DNA from 2 places in the Stenotrophomonas sp. 115C5 genome. Region 2 is predicted to be linked to the other one. Evidence: riboswitches for the same ligand, from Rfam matches in the RefSeq annotation. Region 2 holds a riboswitch; the other holds the start of a gene.
The links. Region 2 has a riboswitch for glycine ahead of gcvP (aminomethyl-transferring glycine dehydrogenase). Riboswitches for the same ligand answer to the same signal wherever they lie in the genome.

Region 1 (7,814 bases), on a different contig from region 2:
GTCGGTGGCCATCCAGGAATCGGCCCTGCGGCGGTTGGTTTCCGACCTCTACACCGCGCGTTCCCTGCTCAACCCCGAGCAGCTGGACGAGGCCCGGCAGGAACTGGATCGCGTGCTGGAACGCTGGGCCGACATCCATGAAGGCCTGCTGCTGGACGTGGAAGTGCATGGCAAATGAGCAACTTTGCGTGGTTGCCGCCGCGTAGGCCGGGCCGGCGCGCACCTCGCTGAACCGCGTCCCCAGTTGCGGATGAAACAGTTTGCACTGCGCAAAAGCTGTGCTATCAATAGATCCCATGAACGCAGCCCCCACCAGCTTTTACTGGTATTACTTTCCGAAGCCACTGGCGGAGGAAGGACTGCGCTCACCCTGAAGAAAGCTTCAGACGCATTCCCGAAAGCCGCCAGCGAACCTGGCGGCTTTTTTCATGCCGCCACGCTGGGGACCCCCAACGTTCCGGAGATCTCCCGCAATGCCCCCGCACACCGACGACCTGCGTATCCGCACCATCGAACCGCTGACACCGCCTGCCCAGCTGCTGGCGATGCTGCCCTGTGACGATGAAGCCTCCGACACCGTCAGCGCCTCGCGCGCGGCCCTGCACCAGATCCTGCATGGCCGCGACGACCGCCTGGCAGTGGTGGTCGGCCCGTGCTCGATCCACGACCCGAAGGCCGCCATCGAGTACGCCCAGCGCCTGAAGCCGCTGCGTGACGCGCTGGCCGGCGAACTGGAAATCGTCATGCGCGTGTACTTCGAGAAGCCGCGCACCACGGTGGGCTGGAAGGGCCTGATCAACGATCCGGACCTGGATGGCAGCTTCAAGATCGACAAGGGCCTGCGCATCGCACGCGGCCTGCTGCGCGACATCAACAAGCTGGGCCTGCCGGCCGGTGTCGAGTTCCTCGACGTGATCTCGCCGCAGTACATCGCCGACCTGGTGGCATGGGGCGCGATCGGCGCACGCACCACCGAAAGCCAGGTGCATCGCGAGCTGGCGTCGGGCCTGTCGTGCCCGGTCGGTTTCAAGAACGGCACCGATGGCAACGTGAAGATCGCCGCTGACGCGGTGGGTGCGGCGTCCAATCCGCATCACTTCCTGTCGGTCACCAAGCAGGGCGGCACCGCCATCGTGTCGACCACCGGCAACCCGGATTGCCATGTGATCCTGCGCGGCGGCAAGCAGCCGAACTACGACGCAGGCAGTGTTGCCGAGGCCTGCCAGGTGCTGGCCAAGGCCAAGCTGCCGGCGCGCCTGATGATCGACGCCAGCCATGCCAACAGCCTGAAGAATCCGGAGAACCAGCCGAAGGTAATCGACGACATCGCCGTTCAGCTGGAAGACGGCGAACAGCGCATCGTTGGCGTGATGATCGAGAGCCATCTGATCGGTGGCCGCCAGGAACTGGTGGAAGGCCAGCCGCTGGTCTACGGGCAGAGCATCACCGACGGCTGCATCGACTGGGACACCACCGTGACGGTGCTGGAGCGACTGGCCGCGGCCGTGCGTGCCCGTCGCGACGTAAAGGTGTCCGAAGCCGCTTGAGTGCGGCACGTGTGTGGATGGCGGTCAGCGCCTGCGGGGGTGCGGCCGCGATCAGGGCCGGTCGGAGTTGGAGACCGGCCCATCTGCACCGGCGATGCGCCTGGCGCTGCGCATGAGCGACAGCGCCAGGTACATCGCCGGGGTGGTGTGAGACGTAGATCCACGCCATGCGTGGATATCAGCGAGCCACACGGCAGGATTTCGGAAGAGTTGTATGGAGTCCTCCTGCGATTTCGGCCGAAGATGGGGTTCCTCGCCTGACTGGACCCCGCCGATGCGTGTTTTCCCGGATGACAACTTTCTGGATTCAGCTTGTCGGTCGATTTCCGGTGAAGCTGCCAAGGCGCTCGTGAGCTTGAAAGGCGGGCGAATCGCTGAAGATGCCGTATCTGTCATCGAAGACTGGTTTGAGCCGTCCCTCGAGAAGGCGCGCCTGCTGGCGGATCTTGATGAAAGAATCAGGATCCAAAGCAGCGAAGGGGACCAGGGGCTGCTGCGGCCTGCGCTGAAGGCCCGGGCGGTGATCGCGGCATCTCCCGAGCCCGCGCCCGATGACTACGAGCCTTCATTCAAAGTAGTGCCTGCGACAACGCTAGGTGGCGACTGGAAATCCGACTGCGAGACCGACTGCGTGATTGTCGATGGTGATCTGATCGCAGACGGCACGCTGATACTGAACGATCTGAGCGAGACGCTCTGCGTGATCGTACTGGGGAGCCTCAGGGCCCGGAATCTCGACTGTGGTGGTTGGGTGTTCGTGCGTGATGAGCTGGAATGCGATCATCTGTACGCGTGCTCACTCAATGATGGGATTCTGTCCGTAGGTGGCAACATCACTGTTCAGACCTTCCTCGAGACCGGCACCTACACACAAGTGGCGGGGCACCTGACCGCTAGCTACCTCGGCAGCACCCACAACTCCATTGACGTGGAGGGCAAAGTGAACTGTCTAGGCTTCGAAAGACGGTCTGATAGCGACTACTTGTGCGAATGGATCGATCCTGTGTTGCTGGAAGCCGACGATTCCGACGGCGATTGGGGATGCGGACGCCAACGGTATCCGTCGGCTGACTATCCAGAGCGGATACGCGCGGGGGGGCAGCCCCATGAAGTTCGTGCTCTAGATCTACGCCATGCGTGGATACCGCTCTTCTGTAGCGCCGGGCCATGCCCGGCGAACACGCCATCGTTCAATGCACTTCGTCGTGATAGACGAATTTCGGCATTTCCCAGCGGTAGTGGATCGCCAGCAGGCGCAGCGCGAAGCCGCCGCCGAGGCAGCACAGGATCGCGGTGGCGTCGGCCACGCCCCAGTGCAGCAGCAACAGGTAGGCCGCGCCGGTCAGCAGCGCGATGATCGCGTACAGCTCCTTCTGGAAGATCAGCGGCACCTCGTTGCAGAGGATGTCGCGCAGCACGCCGCCGAACGCGCCGGTCAGCATGCCGGCGATCAGCACGATCGGCATCGCATGGCCGGCTTCGCGCGCGATCGAGCAGCCGATCAGGGTGAAGGCGATCAGGCCCAGGCCGTCGAGTACCAGGAAGGTGCGGCGGAAGTGGTGCATCCAACGTGCGACCCAGGTGGCGATCAGCGCCGCGCATACGGTGAAGCCCAGGTACTCGGGATGCTTCACCCAGCCCAGCGGATAGTGGCCGAGCAGGATGTCGCGCAGTGATCCGCCGCCGAGGGCGGTGACGCAGGCGATCATGACCACACCGAACAGGTCCATGCGGCGGCGGCCTGCGGACAGTGCGCCAGTCATGGCCTCGGCGGAAATGGCAATCAGGTAGATGATGGACAGCAGCATGGGACAGGCTCCGGGCGCGGTGGGGCCGGCCATGCGCGACTACCGCCACTGCCTGCGCAATGACGGGATGACGATGACCGGTGCCGCTCCCGCTGTCCTTTTGCCTGAGAGTTCAGCGGCGTAGGCCGCGTGCCCCTTCGGCGGATCGTCCCGGGCGTGCCCGGTGACCTCTCTCCAGCTCGGCGAGTCGAATGCATGGTTGGTGGGATTCCAGCCCACCGGCCTGAGCGATCATGGGAGCCTGCGCCTTCGGCGGGCGCCAGCGCGGCGCCTCTCTCCTGCATTCGGCCGCCAGTATATCCGCTGCAGTGCAGCACGGCATAATCCGGGCATGGCCCCGTCCCTCCGCCCCTGGTTCCTGTACCTGCTCGAATGCCGGGATGGCAGCTATTACGCCGGCATCAGCACCGACGTGGACGCGCGTTTCGCCGCCCACCAGGCCGGCAAGGGCGCGCGCTACACCCGGGCGCGGCCACCGCTGCGCGTGCTGGCCGTGCGCGAGTACCCGGACCGGGCCGCCGCCTCGCGGGCTGAGTGGCAGCTCAAGCAGCAGCCGCGCGAACGCAAGCTGGCCTGGCTGCAGGCACCGGATCCTGCGCTTCTGTAGAGTCGAGCCCACGCTCGGCTTTTGTTGCTGCTGCCTGATGGTGAAGCCGAGCATGGGCCCGGCTCTACAGTAGATCCACGCCATGCGTGGATGGGCGCTTCCAGCCATGCCATGATCGCCCAGCCCTCAGCGCTGGAGACCCGGATGTCCACGACCGCCCTGCTGTTCGCTCTCTCCGCAGCAACGAGCCCCGCCGCCGATCCGGCCACCCTCGCGGCCATCGAAGCCACCTGCCACGATTACGTCGACGGCCAGCTGGAGGCCGACCCGCAGCGCGTCGCCCGCTCCCTGCACCCGGACCTGGCCAAGCGCGCGGTACTCGGCGATACACCCGACGAACGGCTGGGCCTGCGCCGGATGTCGAAGGAAGAACTGGTCGCGCTGACGAAGCAGGGCGCGCTGAAAACGCCGAAGGATCAGTGGGACCGCCGCTGCACGGTGCTGGACGTGATCGGCAACGCGGCCTCGGTACGGCTGGAAACGCCGTGGTTCGTCGACTACTTCCACATGGGCCGCTTCGACCAGCGCTGGGTCATCGTCAATGCGCTGTGGTACCCGAAGCCGAAGGCGCCGTAGAGCCGAGCCCATGCTCGGCTTCTGCAATCCGCGCGAAGTGCAGCCGAGCATGGCTCGGCGCTACAGGAGCATGCGTGCGCTCCTAGCGCTTCGGTCGCCGGTCGTCCTGGTCATCACCGAAGATGATGCGCGCGCTGCGCTGGTAGCTCCAGTACGCCACGGCCCAGTTCAGCAGCACCACGATGCGGTTGCGGAAGCCGATCAGGAAGAACACGTGCGCGGCCAGCCAGAACCACCACGCCAGCACACCGGACAGCTGCAGCCGGCCCAGATGCACGATCGCAGCCATGCGGCCGATCGTGGCCAGGTTGCCGAAGTCTGCGTACTTGAACGGGCCGGGTTCGGGCTTGCCGTGCAGGCGCGCGCGGATCACCTCGGCCACGTACTTGCCCATCTGCTTGGCCGCGGGCGCCACGCCAGGCACCGGCTTGCCGTTGGCCTGGTTCAATACGGCCAGATCGCCAGCTACGAACAGTTCCGGGTGGCCAGACAGGGTGAGGTCGGGTTGCACCTGCACGCGCCCGGCGCGGTCCAGCGGCACCTCCAGCGTGCGCGCCAGCGGTGAAGCGGCCACACCGGCGGCCCATACCACGGTGCGCGCGGGCACGAACTGATCGCCGAGCTTGAAGCCTTGGCTGTCGATGTCGCTCACCGGGGTGCCGGTCAGCACTTCCACGCCCAGCTTTTCCAGCTGCCGGCGCGCCTTCAGCGAAAGCACTTCCGGGAACGAGGACAGTACGCGCGGCCCGGCCTCGACCAGCCGCACCTTGGCGCTGGCCGGGTCGATGTGGCGGAACTCGTTGCGCAGGGTATGGCGCGCGATCTCGGCCAGGGTGCCGGCCAGTTCGACGCCGGTAGGTCCACCGCCAACCACGGCGAAGCTCAACCATGCGGCCTTCTTCGCCGGGTCCGGTTCTGCCTCGGCGCGCTCGAAGGCCAGCAGCAGCTTGCGGCGCAGCGCGATGGCATCGTCCAGCGTCTTCAGGCCGGGCGCATCATCGGCCCATTGGTCGTTGCCGAAGTAGGCGTGGGTGGCGCCGGTGGCCAGCAGCAGGTTGTCGTAGTCCAGCGTGCTGCCATCGGCCATGCGGATCTGCCGGGCCTGCTTGTCGATGGTCACCACTTCGCCCAGCCGCACTTCCACATTGCGCTGGTGGCCGAGGATGTGGCGCAGCGGTGCGGCGATATCCGGGGCGGACAGGCCGGCAGTGGCCACCTGATACAGCAGCGGCTGGAACAGGTGATGGTTGCGGCGGTCGACCAGGGTGATGCGTATGCGCTCGCGGGCCAGGGCACGGGTGGCCCAGAGGCCGGCAAAACCGCCGCCGACAACAACCAGGTGGGGAACGCGCTCGCGACTCATCGACTCACTCCAGTGGGGGCATTGGGGGAAGCGCCTGGCATCTTCGCATGATGGCCCCCTGTCACGTCAGCGCCCGCGTGGATCGGCGATACTCGGGTTCAGGCAACGGCCCGTGAGGAGCCCATGAGCGAACCGGAAAAGCGCATCGCCCTGTTGATCGACGCCGACAACGCGCCGGCCTCGAAGATCGACGAGGTCCTGGCCGAAGTCGCCCGCTACGGTGTGGCCAACGTACGCCGCGCCTATGGCAACTGGAAGAGTCCGCGGTTGAAGGGCTGGGAGGCGGTGCTGCACGAGTACGCGATCCGTCCGATCCAGCAGTTCGCCTACAGCAAGGGCAAGAATGCCTCGGACATGGCGATGGTGATCGACGCCATGGATCTGCTGTACGCGCGCAATCTGGATGGTTTCGCCATCGTCTCCAGTGATGCCGATTTCACTCCGATGGTGATGCGCCTGCTGACCGACGGCGTGAAGGTGTATGGCTTCGGTGAGAAGAAGACGCCCGAGCCATTCGTCAACGCGTGCTCGAAGTTCACCTACCTGGAAGCGCTGGGCCAGACCCACGCCAGCGTGCCGGATACCGAACAGGCCTCCAGCGAACAGGCCTCGAACGAGCCGGTAGCCAACGACGATGCGCGGCCGCGCAAGAGCGGTGCGGAAATGCGCAGCGACACGCGGCTGGTGAAGATGCTGCGCCGCGCGGTGTCCTCGGCCGAGGGCGAGGATGGCTGGTCGCATCTGGGGCCGGTTGGCAGCCAGATCGGCAACCAGGCTTCGTTCGATCCGCGCAACTACGGTTACGGCAAGCTCAGTGATCTGCTGGCAGCGATCGGGTTGTTCGAGCTGAAGAAGGACGGCAAGTCGTCCTACGTGCGCGCGTTGCCGAAGAAGAACAGGTAGTGCCGGCCGCTGGCCGGCAACGCCCGGATGCCAGATCCGGCATGCGGCGCGCACACACCCCACCCGATCAGGCGTATCGTTGCCGCTCGCATTGCCAGCAAGGAAAAAACCCGCATGTTGAAGATCTGGGGCCGCCGCAATTCCAGTAACGTCCGCAAGGTGCTGTGGTGCGCCGAGGAGATCGGCCTGCCGTATGAATCCATCGAAGTCGGTGGCAGCCACGGCGGCACGCAGACGCCGGAGTACCAGGCGATGAATCCCAACAGCCTGGTGCCGGTGATCGAAGACCACGGCCTGCCGCTGTGGGAATCGAACGCCATCGTGCGCTACCTGAGCGCCCGCTACGCGCTGGGCACCCTGTACGCCGAAGACCCGATGGAGCGTGCCCAGGCCGAGAAGTGGATGGACTGGAGCACCTCGCGGATGGCGCCGCTGTACACCGATCTGATCTGGGGCATCATGCGCACCGCCCCGGCCGACCGTGACGAATCGCGCATCAATGCCGCCATCGTGCGTGCCGGTGACTACCTGGCGATGGCCGATGCCACGCTGGCCAAACAGCCGTGGCTGTCGGGTGAGAAATTCGCGATGGGTGACATCCCGCTGGGCTCGCTGATCTATGCCTGGTTCGAACTGCCGATCCAGCGCCCGGAACTGCCGCACCTGGCGGATTGGTATGCGCGCCTGCGCGAGCGGCCGGCCTACCAGCGCGGCGTGATGTCGCCGCTGACGTAAGCGGGGCCGGGTCTTTTCCTGGAAAGAGAAGCAGCCGAGCATGGCTCGGCTCTACAGTAGTGCCGAGCCATGCTCGGCAGCACCGACCGGATCAATACAGGTCCGTCGGATCCACATCCAGCGACCAGCGCACCTTGCGTGCTTCCGGCAGCGCATACAGCTGCGGAACCAGCTGCGAAAGCACCCCATGCAACGGCGGCCGCTGCAGTGCCGAAAGCAGCAGCTGCGTGCGCTGGTAACCGGCGCGACGTGGCATCGGCGCCGGCATCGGCCCA
Region 2 (7,814 bases):
GTGGCACCGGCCACCACCCGTGGCGAGGAATTCTTCGACCCGGGTGCCAAGTACCACGTGCCGGGCAACACCCCGTACACCCGCTACTTCCTGGCGCGCATCCTGCAGTTCCAGTTCTACAAGGGCCTGTGCGATGCCGCCGGCTTCAAGGGCCCGCTGCACGAGTGCACCTTCTACGGCAACAAGGAAGCGGGGCAGAAGTACTGGGCGATGCTGAGCAAGGGTGCCAGCCAGCCGTGGCAGGCCACGCTGAAGGAACTGACCGGCTCGGACAAGCTCGATGCCGGCCCGATGATCGAGTACTTCAGCCCGGTCAATGCCTGGTTGAAGCAGCAGAACGAAGGCCAGATGTGCGGCTGGCAGGCCAGCGCGGCACCGGCAGCAGCGAAATGAAAGAAGGGGCGGGTCCGCGAGGATCCGCCCCTTTTGATCCGGTAGCGCCGGGCCATGCCCGGCGGCTTTTCATCACACCGCTGCGCTCGCCGGGCATGGCCCGGCGCTACCGCGATGACGATCAGTTGCTCTTCTTCGCCGCCAGCTGTGCGGCCAGCGCGGCCTTGAATTCCTCGAAGGTCTGACCCTTCTCGTTGGCTTCGGCCTGCGCCGCATCGCGCAGCGCATCCGAATAGATCAAGCGCACCGGCGTGCCCTGCCGTTCGTGCAGTTCACCGGCCTGCATGATCAGCGCCAGCACCTGGGCCGCACTTTCGCTCTGGCCGGCGATGCGGCCATCCATGCCCAGCACCCATTCGCCATCGCGACGGACGACGCCGGCCAGCAGCGTGCGCTGGGTGTCGCGCAGTTCGGCGTGCGGCTCGACGGGCGAGGCGGTGGCGGCGGCCTTGTTGGCAGCCTGCTGTTCCTGGCGACGGCGCTGGTCGCGGCGGGATTTGGAAGAGGTCGACATCGGTGGGGCTTGCATTGCGGGGGCGCAAGGATAACCCACGCCCCCTGCGTGCTGGTTCACACCGGTACGGCGTCGGCTCAGTCCAGCACCCGCCCCTGCCGCCAGTAGCCCATGAAGGTGATCGCGCGGCGATCCAGGCCGCAGTCCTTCACCAGATACCGGCGGATCGCCATCACCGCGCCGGCCTCGCCCGCCACCTAGGCATACATCGCGCCGTCTGCGCTGGCGTCAGCTTGCTCCCACAGGATCTGCGCATCGACGTCGATGTCGTCCAGTTCGGCGCCCTCGGCCACGGCCGGGGCTGCCGCCAGCCGCGCCTGCACGGCCTGCAGCAACTGCTGCCCATGGGCCTGTTGCCCGCGTGGCAACCACACCAGTTCGGCCGTGGCCGGTGCCTTCAATGGCACCGCATCCCCCGCTTGGGCGATCTCCAGCAGGGCCAGCGTGCGCGGCGGATCGGCCAGCCCGGCCAGTTCCTCGAGGATGCCGGCCACTGCCGGCAATGCCGTCTCATCGGCCACCAGCAGCACCTGACCCACCCCGGCTGGCGGCTTCCATTCCCAGCCCTCGCTGCTGTCCGCACAGTCAGCGTCGGGGGCCAGCAGCACCACGCGGTCGCCCGGCCGTGCGTGCGTGGCCCAGCGCGAGGCCGGTCCGGTCTCGCCATGCAGCACGAAGTCGACGTCGACCTCGCAGTCGCCGGCGCGCAGTTGGCGGAGGGTAAAAGTGCGCATCGGCGGCCGCGCGTCATCGGGCAGTGCGCGGTAACGGGCGTACCAGTCTTCGCCGCTGGGCACGTCCGGCGCGTCCTGGCCGGGCAAGGGGAAGAACACCTTGATGCGTTGGTCCGGGCCTTCGGTCTTCATGCGCGCCACGTCGGCGCCGGTGAACACCATGCGGTCCAGGGAAGGAGAAAGAACGCGGCGCTCCTTCAGCGCCACCTCGAACAGGCGGTAGGTCTGCTGCGCAGCCATGGGATACCTCATGCGACGACATCGGGATGGCTGGCTGTCGTGCATCCACGAACCGGCTTGCTGGAAACCCCAGCCTAGTCCCTGCTCGCAGCGTCGCAAGGGGGCGCCGCGTGATGCTGTGCCCTACCCCTGCGCGACGCTCAAAGCGTCGTGCCGGCTGCCTCTGCTGCGCGCTCGCGCTGGTGCTCCCAGTACCAGAACACGAAGCCGGCCGCGAAGAAGGCCGCCTGCCCCAGTGCCAGATGCAGCGGGCTGTCGTGCAGCAGTGGCGATACCACGCCCGCCACCACGGTGCTGATCATCAGCTGCACGAAGGCCTGCAGCGACGAGGCCAGGCCGCGCTGCAGCGGATACATGTCCAGCACCGCCAGCGCCAGGATCGGGAAGATCAGCGCCATGCCCATGCCGCCGAGGAAGATCGGCATCACCGCCCACGGCAGCGCGAACTGCGGCGCCAGGCTGACATAGCCGATGTTCAACACGGCAGAGACCGCACACAAGGTAAAGCCCAGGGCCACCTGCCGCGTCGGTGTGCTGTGCCCGGCCATGCGCCCGGACAGGAACGAACCGGTGGTCATGCCGCCGATGGTGGGAATGAACAGCCAGGCAAAGCCGCCTTCACCCAGATGCAGGTGCTGCATCACGATGGCCGGCGCCGAGGAGATGTACAGGAAGATGCCGCCGAAGCCGATGCTGCCGGCCAGCGCCAGGCGCAGGAAACGCGGGTTGAAGCCGATGCGCACGTAGTCGCGCATCAACGTGCGTGGCGACAGTGCAACCCGTGCCTGCGCCGGATGGGTTTCCGGCAGGAAGCGCGCAGTGGCCGCCAGCAGCACCAGCGCGAATACCACCAGGAACCAGAAGATCAGCGGCCAGCCGGCACCACTGAGCAGGATCCAGCCGCCGATGATCGGCGCGATGGCCGGGGCGATGCCGAACAGCATCGACACCTGGCTCATCAGCCGCTGCGCGTCGTGGCCGTGGTACAGATCGCGGATCACCGCGCGACCGACGATCATGCCGACACCGGCAGACAGGCCCTGCAGCGCGCGGAACGCCAGCAGCGTGGTCAGGTCGGTGGACAACGCGCAGCCCACCGAGGCGCCGACGAAGATCACCAGGCCGCCGAGGATCACCCGCTTGCGCCCCCACGCATCGGACAGCGGGCCGTGGGCCAGGCTCATCAGGCCGTAGAACAGCAGGTAGACGCTGATGGTCTGCTGCACCGCCACCTCGTCCACCGCCAGGCGCTGGGCCAGCTGCGGAAACGCAGGAAAGATGGTGTCGATCGAGAACGGACCGAACATGGCCAGACCAGCGAGCAACAGGGCCATGCGGCGGGTGGAAGGAGCAACAGCGGCGGTCATCGGGCAAGCGTCCGGCAGGGCCATGCGTGACACGCACGGCGGGCGCCGATCCCCTGCAGCAGGGACGGCGCCAGATGAATACGAGAATCCGACCATCATAGGTGGGGAATGCGTGCGACGCCATGCACGGGTGCACAGAACGCACGCCCGGGCCATCGGCCATTCAGGCGTGTGAGGCCGCTGCGGGCCACCGTCGGGCGCCGGCAAGAGGCTATAATCGGCGGGCAACACGGTGGGAGAAGCAGGTCACCGCTGCCGAAGGCGCAACGCCCGTAATCGCTCAGGCCCGATACCACCCGTAACAGAACTCTGGAGAGACCGGTTCGATCCGGCGCCGAAGGGGCACGAAGCTGCGGTTTCCGCGCTTTTAAACTCTCAGGCAAAAGGACAGAGGGGCGCCCGCAGACCGCCGACCGGCGGCTTGTGCCCGTGCGTGTGCCCTTTCCTGACGGATCCTTCGCCATGTCCCAGAACACCCCTTCCCTGCGTGAGCTCGAGCACCATTCGGCGTTCGTCGAGCGCCACATCGGCCCCAACGATGCCGAGATCGCGCAGATGCTCGGCGTCATCGGCCACGCATCGCTGGATGCGATGACCGATGCCATCGTCCCGGCCAAGATCAAGTCGCCGGCACCGCTGGCACTGCCGGAGTCGATCACCGAAGTGCAGGCGCTGGCGAAGATCCGCGCGATCGCCGACAAGAACACCGTGCTGCGCAGCTTCATCGGCCAGGGCTACTACGGTACCCACACGCCGAACGTGATCCTGCGCAACATTCTGGAAAACCCCGCCTGGTACACCGCCTACACTCCGTACCAGGCGGAAATCTCGCAGGGCCGCATGGAAGCGCTGATCAACTTCCAGACCCTGTGCGCCGACCTGACCGGCATGGAAATCGCCAACGCCTCGCTGCTGGACGAAGCCACTGCCGCTGCTGAAGCGATGACCCTGGCCAAGCGCTCGGCCAAGTCGAAGTCGGACACCTTCTTCGTGCACGACGCCGTGCACCCGCAGACACTGGAACTGCTGCGCACGCGCGCCGAGCCGATGGGCATCGTGCTGCGCGTGGGCACCCCGGCCGAAGCGCTGGAAGCGGAAGCCTTCGGCCTGCTGCTGCAGTACCCGGATACCTTCGGCCAGGTCGGCGACTACAAGGCGCTGGTCGATGCCGTGCACGCGCGCGGCGGCCTGGTGGCCGTGGCCACCGACCTGCTGGCCCTGACCCTGCTGGCCGCCCCGGGCGAATGGGGTGCGGACATCGTGGTCGGCAACAGCCAGCGTTTCGGCGTGCCGTTCGGTTTCGGTGGCCCGCATGCGGCGTTCATGGCCTGCCGTGACGCCTACAAGCGTTCGATGCCGGGCCGCCTGATCGGTGTCTCGATCGACGCACAGGGCAACCCGGCCTACCGCCTGACCCTGCAGACCCGCGAACAGCATATCCGCCGCGAGAAGGCCACCTCCAACATCTGTACCGCACAGGTGCTGCTGGCAGTGATGGCCTCGATGTACGCCGTCTACCACGGTCCGGAAGGCCTGACCCGCATCGCCCGCCGCACCCATCGCCTGGCCGCGATCCTGGCCAGCGCGCTGCGTACCGCCGGTGTGCAGGTCGGTGCCGACTTCTTCGACACGCTGCACGTGACCGGTGTCGACGCCGACGCGATCCATGCCAAGGCCCGTGCTGCCGGCTACAACCTGCGTGCGATCGACAGCAGCTCGGTGGGCATCAGCCTGGACGAGACCACCACCCGCGCCGACATCGTCGCCGTCGGCGCGCTGTTCGGTGCCAGCGTTGATGTGGACGCACTGGATGCCAGCACCGCCGACGCGCTGCCGGCCGGCCTGCTGCGCCAGTCCGCGTTCCTGACCCACCCGGTGTTCAACACCCACCACAGCGAGCACGAGCTGCTGCGCTACCTGCGTTCGCTGGCCGACAAGGACCTGGCGATGGACCGCACGATGATCCCGCTGGGCTCGTGCACCATGAAGCTCAACGCCACCGCCGAAATGATTCCGGTGACCTGGCCGGAGTTCTCGCAGATCCACCCGCTGGTGCCGGCCGAGCAGGCGCTGGGCTACAAGGAACTGATCGATTCGCTGGAAGCGATGCTGGTCGAGTGCACCGGCTACGACGCCGTCAGCCTGCAGCCGAACTCCGGTGCGCAGGGCGAGTACGCCGGCCTGCTGGCGATCCGCGCCTACCACCGCTCGCGCGGCGAAGATCACCGTGACATCTGCCTGATTCCGGATTCGGCGCACGGCACCAACCCGGCCTCGGCACAGATGTGCGGCATGAAGGTCGTGGTAACCAAGACCGATGCCAACGGCAACGTCGACGTCGAGGACATCCGCCTCAACGCCGAGAAATACAGCGACCGCCTGGCCGCGATCATGATGACCTACCCGTCCACGCATGGCGTGTTCGAGGAAGAAGTCGTGGAGATCTGCGAGATCATCCACAAGCACGGCGGCCAGGTGTACACCGACGGTGCCAACATGAACGCCCTGGTCGGCGTGGCCAAGCCGGGCAAGTGGGGTTCGGACGTTTCGCACCTGAACCTGCACAAGACCTTCTGCATCCCGCACGGCGGCGGCGGCCCGGGCGTTGGCCCGTGTGCGGTCAAGTCGCACCTTGCCCCGTTCCTGCCGGGCAAGCTGGGTGACAACGGTCCGGTCGGCATGGTCAGCGCCGCCAGCTTCGGCAGCGCCTCGATCCTGCCGATCAGCTGGATGTACATCGCGATGATGGGCACCGAAGGCCTGCGCAAGGCCACCCAGGTCGCGCAGCTCAACGCCAACTACATCGCCAAGCGCCTGGCCCCGCACTTCAAGACCCTGTACACCGGCCGCAACGGCCTGGTGGCACACGAGTGCATCCTGGACGTGCGCCCGCTGGAGAAGACCAGCGGCATCGGCGCCGAGGACGTGGCCAAGCGCCTGATCGACTTCGGCTTCCACGCCCCGACCCTGAGCTTCCCGGTGGCCGGCACGCTGATGGTCGAACCGACCGAAAGCGAATCGCTGCACGAGCTGGATCGCTTCATCGACGCGATGATCCAGATCCGCGAGGAGATCACCGCGATCGAAGACGGACGCCTGGACCGCGAAGACAACCCGCTGAAGAACGCACCGCACACCGCCACCGCGGTGACCGCCAGCGAATGGACCCACGCCTACCCGCGTGAACTGGCTGCGTTCCCGCTGCCCAGCCTGAAGCTGCAGAAGTACTGGCCGCCGGTGGCACGCGTGGACAACGTGTACGGCGACAAGAACGTGATGTGCGCCTGCATCCCGGTCGATGCCTACAAGGATGATGAAGTCGAGGCTTGATTCCTCGCTGCATCGGTAAAGAGAACGGCCCGCGCAAGCGGGCCGTTTTCATGAGGGTGTGTGGACCAGGGTCCACACCCACAAACATCCGATCACGGGTCCGGCATCTGCCCCAGGCTCAACTGCCACGACACGCCGAAGCGGTCCTGCACCCAGCCGTAGCGGTTGCTGAAGTCATAGTCGCCCACCGGCATCAACCAGTGCCCACCCTCGCCCAGCACGCGCGCCGCGCGCTCGAACTGCTCGGCACCGGAGCACTCGACGAACAGCGAGATCGACGGGCTGAAGGTGAAGTCGTGCACGTCCAGGCTGTCGAAGCACAGGTAGTGGGTGCCGCCCAGCAGGAAGATGGCCTGGCGGACCTGCCCAGGCACGCCGGCACCGGCGCCATCCGGATGGCGCTGCATTGCCAGCAGGCGGAAATCGGCGAAGGCCTCGGCGTACATGGCCAGCGCGGCCTCAGCCTGGCCGGTGAACATCAGGAAGGGACGGCTGCGCAGCATGCGGTACTCCTGGTCGACGGGCCGCTGACGGCCCACGGGATCAGGATGGCACGGCGGATGTATGCCTGCTGTAGAGCCGAGCCCATGCTCGGCTGGCGGCCGCGCGAACAGCAGCCGACCGCAGGCGCGCGTCAGCGCCCGACGATCAGGCCTCGCGCATGCGCCGCGCGATGGCGCTGCCAGCGGCGATCGTGGCGGTCAGCGCCACCATCGACAGGAACTGCAGGCGGGTGTGCGACTCGCTCAGCAGCAGGCCGAAGATCAGTGCCAGGATCGCCAGCGCGCAGCAGGTCAGCCACGGGAAGCCGGCCATGCGGAATGGCAGGCGGGTACCCAGGCGATCCGCCCGGCGGCGCAGCACCAGCTGCGAGACCAGCGACAGCGTCCACACCAGCAGGCAGGTGGAACCGACGATGTTCAGCAGCACCGGCAGCACCCGGTCCGGGAACAGCAGTTCCATCACGGTGGCGGCGAAGCCGAACAGCACGCTGGCGAGAACGGCGATCACCGGCACCTGGCGCGGGTCGGTCCAACCCAGCACGGCCGGTGCTTCACGACGCTGCGCCAGCGAATACATCATGCGCGAGGCGCCGTAGAGGTTGGCATTGAGCGCCGACAGCAGCGCGATCACCGCGATCAGGGTGATGGCGGTGCCGGCACCCGGAATACGGGCGATATCCAGCACGGCGGCGAACGGCGACTTCAGCGCCTCGCTGGTCCACGGCACCACGGC

Region 1: it holds a riboswitch for glycine, as region 2 does, so the genes downstream of both, AC13FN_RS12665 (trimeric intracellular cation channel family protein) here and gcvP (aminomethyl-transferring glycine dehydrogenase) in region 2, are expected to answer to the same signal.

The regions. Positions count from the first base shown of each region.
Region 1 is NZ_JBSPUQ010000009.1:97,640-105,453, reverse strand. Features, by position in the region: gene AC13FN_RS12675 (hypothetical protein) at 1-178, shown strand, start outside; gene AC13FN_RS12670 (3-deoxy-7-phosphoheptulonate synthase) at 474-1,547, shown strand; gene AC13FN_RS12665 (trimeric intracellular cation channel family protein) at 2,738-3,355, opposite strand; glycine riboswitch at 3,440-3,543, opposite strand; glycine riboswitch at 3,557-3,646, opposite strand; gene AC13FN_RS12660 (GIY-YIG nuclease family protein) at 3,687-3,962, shown strand; gene AC13FN_RS12655 (nuclear transport factor 2 family protein) at 4,107-4,538, shown strand; gene AC13FN_RS12650 (NAD(P)/FAD-dependent oxidoreductase) at 4,621-5,901, opposite strand; gene AC13FN_RS12645 (NYN domain-containing protein) at 6,025-6,804, shown strand; gene AC13FN_RS12640 (glutathione S-transferase family protein) at 6,919-7,539, shown strand; gene AC13FN_RS12635 (primosomal protein N') at 7,631-7,814, opposite strand, start outside.
Region 2 is NZ_JBSPUQ010000011.1:107,885-115,698, reverse strand. Features, by position in the region: gene AC13FN_RS14130 (M2 family metallopeptidase) at 1-393, shown strand, start outside; gene AC13FN_RS14125 (hypothetical protein) at 515-907, opposite strand; partial or broken gene AC13FN_RS14120 (siderophore-interacting protein) at 985-1,881, opposite strand; gene AC13FN_RS14115 (multidrug effflux MFS transporter) at 2,022-3,248, opposite strand; glycine riboswitch at 3,548-3,649, shown strand; gene gcvP (aminomethyl-transferring glycine dehydrogenase) at 3,711-6,578, shown strand; gene AC13FN_RS14105 (VOC family protein) at 6,671-7,081, opposite strand; gene AC13FN_RS14100 (amino acid permease) at 7,227-7,814, opposite strand, start outside.